DNA from 4 places in the Streptomyces sp. MGP-P1 genome. Region 3 is predicted to be linked to each of the others. Evidence: riboswitches for the same ligand, from Rfam matches in the RefSeq annotation. Region 3 holds a riboswitch; each other region holds the start of a gene.
What was found. Region 3 has a riboswitch for cobalamin ahead of AC3CH1_RS23270 (ABC transporter substrate-binding protein). Riboswitches for the same ligand answer to the same signal wherever they lie in the genome.
Positions count from the first base shown of each region.

Region 1: it holds a riboswitch for cobalamin, as region 3 does, so the genes downstream of both, AC3CH1_RS29190 (cobalamin biosynthesis protein) here and AC3CH1_RS23270 (ABC transporter substrate-binding protein) in region 3, are expected to answer to the same signal.
Region 2: it holds a riboswitch for cobalamin, as region 3 does, so the genes downstream of both, AC3CH1_RS18140 (ribonucleoside-diphosphate reductase subunit alpha) here and AC3CH1_RS23270 (ABC transporter substrate-binding protein) in region 3, are expected to answer to the same signal.
Region 4: it holds a riboswitch for cobalamin, as region 3 does, so the genes downstream of both, metE (5-methyltetrahydropteroyltriglutamate--homocysteine S-methyltransferase) here and AC3CH1_RS23270 (ABC transporter substrate-binding protein) in region 3, are expected to answer to the same signal.

Region 1 is NZ_JBYMEM010000007.1:1,719,674-1,721,846, reverse strand. It holds gene AC3CH1_RS29200 (inorganic phosphate transporter) at 1-575, shown strand, start outside; gene AC3CH1_RS29195 (hypothetical protein) at 588-818, shown strand; cobalamin riboswitch at 970-1,098, shown strand; gene AC3CH1_RS29190 (cobalamin biosynthesis protein) at 1,237-2,173, shown strand, end outside.
Region 2 is NZ_JBYMEM010000006.1:534,216-536,388, forward strand. It holds gene AC3CH1_RS18140 (ribonucleoside-diphosphate reductase subunit alpha) at 1-824, opposite strand, end outside; cobalamin riboswitch at 961-1,084, opposite strand; gene AC3CH1_RS18145 (GNAT family N-acetyltransferase) at 1,149-1,658, opposite strand; gene AC3CH1_RS18150 (hypothetical protein) at 1,720-2,173, opposite strand, start outside.
Region 3 is NZ_JBYMEM010000007.1:357,181-359,353, reverse strand. It holds gene AC3CH1_RS23270 (ABC transporter substrate-binding protein) at 1-991, opposite strand, end outside; cobalamin riboswitch at 1,030-1,220, opposite strand; gene AC3CH1_RS23265 (M67 family metallopeptidase) at 1,291-1,713, opposite strand; gene AC3CH1_RS23260 (amino acid permease) at 1,844-2,173, opposite strand, start outside.
Region 4 is NZ_JBYMEM010000001.1:1,119,140-1,121,312, forward strand. It holds gene metE (5-methyltetrahydropteroyltriglutamate--homocysteine S-methyltransferase) at 1-1,007, opposite strand, end outside; cobalamin riboswitch at 1,172-1,386, opposite strand; gene AC3CH1_RS05050 (hypothetical protein) at 1,714-1,911, shown strand; gene cobF (precorrin-6A synthase (deacetylating)) at 2,001-2,173, opposite strand, start outside.

The sequences.
Region 1 (2,173 bases), 1.4 Mb from region 3:
TGGCCATCGCGCTCGGCACCTACCTCGGCGGCTGGCGCATCATCCGCACGATGGGCAAGGGACTGACCGACCTCCAGCCGCCGCAGGGCTTCGCCGCCCAGACCAGCGCGGCGACGGTCATCCTCGCCTCCTCGCACCTCGGCTTCTCGCTCTCCACCACCCAGTCCTGCTCCGGTGCCGTCATGGGCGCGGGCCTCGGCCGCAAGGGGGGCGTGGTCCGCTGGTCCACCGCCACCCGGATGTTCGTCGCCTGGGGGCTGACGCTCCCGGCGGCCGGCCTGATCGGTGCGGGCGCCGAGTTCCTGACCAAGCAGGGCCCCTGGGGCATCGCCGTCACGGCGGTCATCCTGGTGGGCGGTTCGTTCGCCATCTGGCTGGCCTCGCGCCGCCAGCCGGTCGACCACACCAACGTCAACGACACGGACGGGGACGGCGAGCGCCAGGGCGTCGTCACCACCGCCATGGCGGCGGTCCAGCCGCCGCCCATCGGCGGCCCGGCCTCCGACCTCGCAACCACCCTCCCGGCCCCGGCCCCGTCGCCCGACGACCCGGCCCGGCCGCCGGCCAAGGTGTAAGGACAGATCCGCATGAAAATCGACTGGGCAGCTCTCGCCTCCGTCTTCGGTGTCAGCCTCGTGGTCACCGTCGCGCTGGTCGGCCTCTTCACCCTGGGCATCGTCGCCCTCTCCAAGCAGTCCGCCACGGCCGGAGGCAGCGCCTCCGGAGGGTCGGTCGCGCTGGCGCGCACCGGCGCGTACGCCTGCTTCGCGGCGTGCGTGGCGGCGGTCGCGTACGGGATCTACCTGATCGTCGCCTGACCCCGCACCCCGCACCCCCTCGGGCCGGACACACTCGCGTGTGTCCGGCCCGATGTGTGTCTGCGCACAGTGGAGCCTGGCAGGTCAACAGTGAGTTGACGGTTGTTCGCGGGGCGTGGTGGACTGCCGGAGCCATTTACGGCGACAGCAGAGGAAGCCGGTGCGAATCCGGCGCGGTCCCGCCACTGTCACCGGGGAGCGCTCCCCCACACGGAACGTCACGGCCCGCTCACGCGGGCTGGAAGGCCGGGGGAACCGCGGATCCGGAAGCCAGGAGACTCTCGTCGCCGGTCACGTCGAACCAGGGCGCGGACCCTGAGTGAGGACCTACGCCATGCCCGGCCGCCGTGCGCCGCTTCCTGTGCCCCCCACGACAGGCCCTCGCGCCGGAACATCTCTCCCCGCGACCGGCTGAGCCATGCGTGCCGACCGCGTTTTCGCGTACGGCGCCACGGCCGGGCTGATCGCCGACGCCCTGCTCGGCGACCCCCGCCGGGGCCACCCCGTAGCCGGATTCGGCCGCGCCGCCGCGCGGGTGGAGTCCCTGCTGTGGCGTGACGATCGGGGCCGGGGCGCGCTGCACACTTTCGTCTGCGCCGGAGGCGCCGTGGGGGCCGCCGCGTTGACCGCGCGCGCCGTCCGGGGACGCCCCGCGCTCGCCGTCGCGCTGACCGCCGTCACCGCCTGGTCCGTCGTCGGCGGGACGTCACTGGGGCGGGAGGCCCGCGCCGTCGGCGGCGCCCTGGCCGCCGGGGACCTGGAGGTGGCACGGGAGCGCCTGCCGCATCTGTGCGGGCGCGATCCGCACTCCCTGGACGGGCCGGGGATCGCCCGCGCGGTCGTCGAGTCGGTCGCCGAGAACACCTCGGACGCCGTCGTCGGCGCACTGGTGTGGGGGGCGATCGGCGGGGTGCCGGGGCTCGTCGGCTTCCGGGCGGTGAACACGCTCGACGCGATGGTCGGCCACAAGTCGCCCCGCTACCGCCGTTACGGCTGGGCCTCGGCCCGCCTCGACGACCTCGCGGGGTGGCCCGGTGCCCGGCTGACGGCCGCGCTGGCCGTGGCGGGCGGCGGGCGGCCCCGGGAGGCCGTACGCGCCTGGAGGGCGGACGCCCGGCGTCACCCGAGCCCGAACGCGGGGCCGGTGGAGGCCGCGTTCGCGGGGGCGCTCGGCGTACGGCTGGGCGGGACCCTGGCGTACGCGGGGCGCGTCGAGCACCGGCCGGTGCTGAACGGGGAGTCCGGGCGGGACGTGCGGGGCGCGGACATCGAACGTGCGGTACGGCTGTCGCGCCGGGTGAGCACGCTGGCCCTCGGCGTGTGCGTGGCGGGGCGGCTGTTCGCGGGCCGCGTGG
Region 2 (2,173 bases), on a different contig from region 3:
CGGGCGCGGATGCGGGAGTACGAAAGACCGATGCCGCCCGCGTGCTTGGAGAGCCGCGCCACCTGGTGGTAGCGGTCGTAGATCGAGTCCAGCTCGTCCTTGGGCGAGTCCAGCAGATAGCAGGAGGACATCTGCGGGTGCCGGGTGCCGGAGTTGAAGAGCGTGGGGGAGGAGGGGAGGTAGTCCAGCCGGCTCATCAGCCCGTAGAGCGCGGCGACCTCGTCCAGCGCCCGCACCGACTCGTCCTCGGCGAGACCGGCCGCCACGCGCAGCATGAAGTGCTGCGGGGTCTCGATGACCTGCCGGGTGATCGGGTGGCGCAGCAGGTAGCGGCTGTGCAGCGTCCGCAGACCGAAGTAGCCGAAGCGGTCGTCGGCCCCGTCCGCCAGGGCCTGCTCGACGAGCTTGTCGAGGGCGGCCGAGTGGAGCGCGACGAACGCGGCGGTGCGGTCGGCGATCAGGCCCTCACGGTGGCCCACGGCGACCGAGGCGGAGAAGGACGTCGCGCCCTGGCCCGCGGCCTCGTCCGCGATCGAGCGGGTCAGCAGCCTGGCCGCCAGTCGGGAGTACGCCGGGTCCTCGGAGATGAGCCCCGCGGCGGCCTCGGTGGCCAGCGAGCGCAGCTCGGCCTCGTCGGAGCGGGCGTTGCGTCCGCGCAGCGCGGCGGCGGCGACCCGTCCGGGGTCGGTGTCGGGAAGATCGACGGTGAGGTCGGTCAGGGTCCGCAGCAGGGCGGTCCCGGGTCCGTCGTTCGTACCTGCTCCGGACGTGGTGGAGGCAGCGGATTCGGTGGCTGAAACCGGATCGGCGGGCGCGATGGTCACTGGGCTTTCCCTCGCTCGGCAGGGGCCGGCGGCAGGCGGGGAAGCCGGGCAGCGCGAGACCCGGGGCAGGGCAGCACAGCTCACGGCGTCCACCGGCCTATCCGCGAGACCCGGACGTCTGGCGTCCGGTTCGGTCGAGCCGGACGCGCTGTCGACAGGTCTTCGGACTTGCGGGTGCGCAAAAGCGCACCGATCACACCGTTGCGGGACAGTTCCGGATTCGCACCGGATTCCCCTGCGGCGACAGCGAGGTCGAGCATACATGTGGGGGCCGCCGGATGAAGCGGCCCCCACATGTTGTGTCGCGACGATCCAACACGCCCCTCAGGAGGGCGCCTCCAGCCCCAGCCGGAAGGTCATGAGCCGTAGTCCCGGCACCGGTTCCCAGTCCCGTTCGGGGGTCCGTACGAAGCCGAGCCGACGGTAGATCCTATGGGCTCCGAGCATGGCCGGCTGCGTCGACAGCACCAGCGCCCGCACCCCGTCGGCGGACCGGGCGCGCTCGACGCACGCCCGCACGAGAGCCTCTCCCACGCCCCGCCCACGCCCCTCGCGGGCCACCGCCAGCATCCGGAACTCGGCCTCGTCCGGGCCGGCGATGTCGCGCCACGGGGTGCCGGGTGCGGCATACGTCACGCCACCGAGCACCGCCCCGTCCACATCGAGCGCGACGAGCACCTCGGCCTCGGCCGCGCGTTGCTCCACCGCGCGCAGTTTGAGCAGATACGGGTCCCGCGGGCCGTCCAGCAGACCGTCGCCGAGATACGCCTCGGCGATGATCCCGCCGAGGGCGGCGTACTCGCCGGGCTCCGCCGCCCTGATCGTCAGATCCATCAGCCACTCGCTCCCACGTCGACTCCCACGCCGGCTCCCACGTCAGCCCCTCGTTCCCCTGTCAGCCACTCGCCCCCACGTCGTTGTCGGGCGCGCCGTCGCCCACCGGCGGCAGGTCGCCGCGTTCGACCGGCTGCCGCCCCCCGGCCTCGTCGGCCGGCGGCAGCACCCGGTCCAGCTCGTGGTCGTCGGCGCGGTGGGCGGCCCGCGCGGCCGACCGCAGCGTCGCCCGGTCCACCTCTTCGGGCGACCCGCTCAGCGTGACCACGAGTCCGCCCTGTTCCCGCGCGTACGCGTGGCCCGACTCCGTGGCCCGGTACCACTGCTCGCCGTCCCGCTCGCACGTCTTCAGGGGCTCCTGGCCGCCGGCGGGCGCGGGGTCCTTCGTACAGTCGGCCCCGGCGTGCGCCCGGCGCTCCACCCGCAGCTGGATCTGCCCGCCGTCGGGCGTGGTGTAGACGCTGCCGAACCCGTCGTCGCCGATCACCCCGACCGACTGGCGGGCCAGGGTGTAC
Region 3 (2,173 bases):
GGGTGGTGGCCCCCGGGTGGAGCTGGGCGGCGAGTTTGCCGACGGCGGCGGGGACGCGGACGCCGAGGACGGCGTCGGAGAGCGGCATGACCGCGAAGCGCTTGTTCTTGATGGCGGGGACGTCGGCGAGGGCCGGGTCGGTGAGGAGGCGCTTCTTCTTCTGTTCGACGGTGGTGGCGCCGTAGTCGTAGATGACGATGGCTTCGGGCCGCCGGGCGACGACGTTCTCCCAGGAGGCGTCGCCGAAGGGCTTGTCGAGGTCGGCGAAGACGTTGGTGCCGCCGGCCCGCTCGATCAGTTCGTTGCCGATGCCCTCGCCGCCCGCGGTGAAGGCGGTCTTGTCGCCGCTGTCGTAGACGAAGACGGGGACGGGCTTCAGGCCGGCGAGTTTCTTCGCGGTGGCGGTGTTGTCTGCCTTGGCCTGCTTGATCCAGGCCTCGGCGCGGTCGGGGACGCCGAAGGTGCGGCCGACCTGGCGGATCTCCTCGTAGAGGGTGTCCATGGGCTGGTCGCCCTTGGTGCAGCTCTCGGTGTTGAGCCGGCTCTCGATGCCGGACTTCTTCAGCGCCGCTCGGCTGCGGCCGTCGCCGGCGGTGAAGGCGCTGCCGTAGCCGCCGTAGACGAAGTCGGGGTTGGTTGCGAGGAGCTGCTCGTAGGAGGGGTACTCCTTGGCGATGACGGGGACGGACGCGTAGTCCTGTCCGTACTTCGGCAGGACCTGGTCGTCGAGGTAGGCGGTGCCGACGAGGGATTTCGCCAGGCCCAGTTCCAGCATGATCTCGGTGACGTGCTGGTTCATGGTGACGACGCGCTTCGGCGGGGCCTCGAACGTGGTGGTGACACCGCAGTTCTTCACGGTGTAGGGGAATCCGTCGCTCTTCGCCTCGGCCCTGTTCCCGGCGGCGGCTTCGCCGTCCGGGGTGGAGCAGGCGGTGAGGGCGAGCGGGAGCAGCACGGCGGCGGCTATGAGCGCGGGGGTGCGCCGGGACATGGCGAGGCCTCTCCGGGGGATTTCCGCGTCCCCTGGTCGATGCGAGAAGGCGGCGGGCCAGTTCCTGACTTCCGGGCCGCCCTCCGGTGCGACGTCGTCCGCTGGGGAGTCGTCCGCGTGGGAGGGGGCCCGGTCACAGTGGCGGGACCGTGCCGGATTCGCACCGGCTTCCTGGTTCCTGCTGCCTTGTTGGGTGTGGGGGCAGTGTGCCAGACCCGTGCGGGTGCGGGGGGCCTGCGGGTGCACCCTGGTGGGTTCCCGGTGGGTCCCTGGTGGGTCCCTGGTAGGTCCCTGGTGGGTCAGTACGCCTCGACGATCCGCACGTCTTCCTCGGTGATCTCGCCGTCCACGATGCGGTACGAGCGGAACTGGAAGGGTCCGGCGTCATCGGTGTCGGCGGTGGAGACCAGGACGTAGTGGGCGCCGGGTTCGTTGGCGTAGGTGACGTCGGTGCGGGAGGGGTAGGCCTCGGTCGCCGTGTGCGAGTGGTAGACGATCACGGGGTCCTCGTCGCGGTCGTCCATCTCGCGGTAGAGCTTGAGGAGGTCGGCCGAGTCGAACTCGTAGAACGTGGGCGAGCGGGCGGCGTTGAGCATCGGGATGAAGCGCTCGGGGCGGTCCGACCCGGCCGGGCCCGCGACCACTCCGCACGCCTCGTCGGGGTGGTCGGCGCGGGAGTGGGCGACGATCTGGTCGTGGAGCGCCTGGGTGATGGTCAGCATGGCGCCAGGATATGCAGGCGGCCCCTTCCGTACCGGTGGGTGGTACGGAAGGGGCCGCATGCTGGACACGCCGGCCGTTGGGGCGGCCGGGGCGGTCCGGGAGGAGGGCGGTGTGGGGCCCGCCCTCGGGTCAGCGGTGGGTCTCGGTGGTGGTCTTCTTCTCGGGGGTGCGCGCCTGGAGCGCCCGGTAGGAGACGAAGAGGATGAGCGCCCACAGCGGTGCGCAGTAGAGCGAGATCCTGGCGTCCTCGTCGATCGCCATCATCACGATGACCATGCCGATGAACAGGAGCGCGAACCAGCTCGTGTACGGGGCTCCGGGGGCCTTGAACGAGGACTGCGGGAGCAGGCCCGCGTCGGCCATGCGGCGGTAGCGGATCTGGCTGCACAGGATCATGATCCAGGCCCACATGCCGGAGATCGTGGCGAAGGAGACGACGTAGTTGAACGCCTCGCCGGG
Region 4 (2,173 bases), on a different contig from region 3:
GAACAGGAGGCGGAGACGTCGACCCGGTCGGCGAGGCCGAGGAGGGTGCCGAGGGTGGCGAGCGACTTCTCGTAGTCGTTGATCCAGATGTTGCGGCCGTTCACGACACCGGCGACCAGGCGCTTGTCGGGCAGTCCGCCGGCCGCCGCGAGGTCGTCGAGGTTCCCCGCGCCGGACTCGGTGAAGTCCAGGGCCAGCCCGTCGACGGGGGCCTTGGCCAGGACCGCCAGCGCCTCGCCGAGCCGCCCGAAGTAGGAGGCGACCAGCAGTCGGGGCCGGTCGGCGTGCCCGCCGAGCTCGCGGTAGGCGCGGGCGGCGGCGTTCAGCTCGGCCGGGGTGCGGTCCTGGACGAGTGCGGGTTCGTCGAGCTGCACCCAGGTGGCGCCCGCCGCGCGCAGGTCGGCGAGGACCTCGGCGTACACGGGAAGCAGCCGGTCCAGGAGGGTCAGCGGCTCGAAGTCCGCCGCCACCCCGGGGGCCGCCTTGGCGAGCAGGAGATAGGTGACGGGTCCGACCAGCACCGGCCGGGGCGTCAGATCGAGGGCCAACGCCTCCTGGAACTCGGCCACCTGCTTGGCGGAGTCGGCGGTGAACGCCGTGTCCGGCCCCAACTCAGGGACCAGGTAGTGGTAGTTGGTGTCGAACCACTTCGTCATCTCCAGCGGGGCGACGTCCTGCGTGCCCCGGGCCATGGCGAAGTAGCCGTCGAGAGCGTCGACGTCGACGGCCTCGCGGTGCCGCTCGGGGACGGCGCCGACCATGACGCTGGTGTCCAGGACATGGTCGTAGTACGAGAAGTCACCGGTCGGCACCTCGTGGACTCCGGCCTCGGCGAGCCGCTGCCAGGTTCCCCGGCGCAGCTCGGCGGCGGTCTCCCGGAGGGCGTCGGCGTCGACGCGGCCCTTCCAGTAACCCTCGATGGCCTTCTTCAGTTCACGGTTCCGGCCCTGACGGGGGTAGCCGTACACGGTGGCCTGCGCTGCCGCGGCTGCGGGCTTCGCTGTCACGTGACTCTCCTTCGCGAGCGTGTCTGCGGGACAGACCCCGGGACGGGACGCGGACGCGGAGGGATGACGCACCGGGCGGAGACCGGGACACGTGGAACCGTGTCCGTCCGCCGATGGTTACGCCGACCCGCCCACGAGGTCACCGAGATCTCCGCACGCGAACGGTCGCGTGCGGGCAACGGGCAGGTCTTCGGACTCGCGGGCACGTCTGCCGGGGCAGACACCTAGTGGCCGTCGCTTCCCAGACCCGGCCGGGCCCAGTGCGTATGACGGCGGTCGTTCCCACTCACCGCTGCGGGGCAGTCCCGGATTCCCACCGGGTTCCCTCTTACGACACCCTGCCTGGCGGACAGGGCGAACCAGTTGCGCGGATCAGCCTAGGCGGACTCCCGGCCCGCGCACACCGTTGTTCACACTTCGGATGGTGACGTGAGACACGGGTCGGCGAACTCCCCCGACTCCAGCCCGGACTCCGTCGCGGCGGGACACCACGCCGGGCCACGCCCGTTCTCCGCTCGTTCGGCCGTTCGTCAGCCGCGTGCTGACCGCTGGTCAGTTCGGACGCGTCCACTGGACGTGACAGTGACACAGATATAACCGAATGGCGTAGGGACTGCGGAACCACCGAGCGTCACAAGCCGTTCTTCTTCCCACTACACGGCCGCCGACCCGCGGCGAGGCCGACCGAGGAAACGGAAAACGCCAGATGAAGAAGACAGTCGGGTGGGCCCAGGACGGCGACGACTGGACGATCACCGTGAACGGCACGCTGTATCGCGCGATCGAACGACCGGCGGACGGCCGGGTGCACGACTACCTGGTGCGGGGCGACGACCTCACCGCCGAATGCCCGAGCCTGGGGCACGGGCTCGGCGTGATCAGGGCGCACGAGACCCGGCGCTGAACACCCCTGACACCGCTGTCGGTCCGACGACGAGGTGCGGAGGCCCTCCCCCGCCCGCGCCTCGACGTGGACCCGGCAGTCATCGGCCGTCAGTCGCCGCCCGCGCCGGACGGTCGGCTCAGCAGGTAGGTGTCCATGATCCAGCCGTGCCGTTCGCGGGCCTCCGCACGCAGCCCGCTGATCCGGCCGGCCACCTCGTCGAGCGGTCCGGAGACCAGGATCTCCTCCGGGGTCCCGATGTAGGCGCCCCAGTGGATCCACC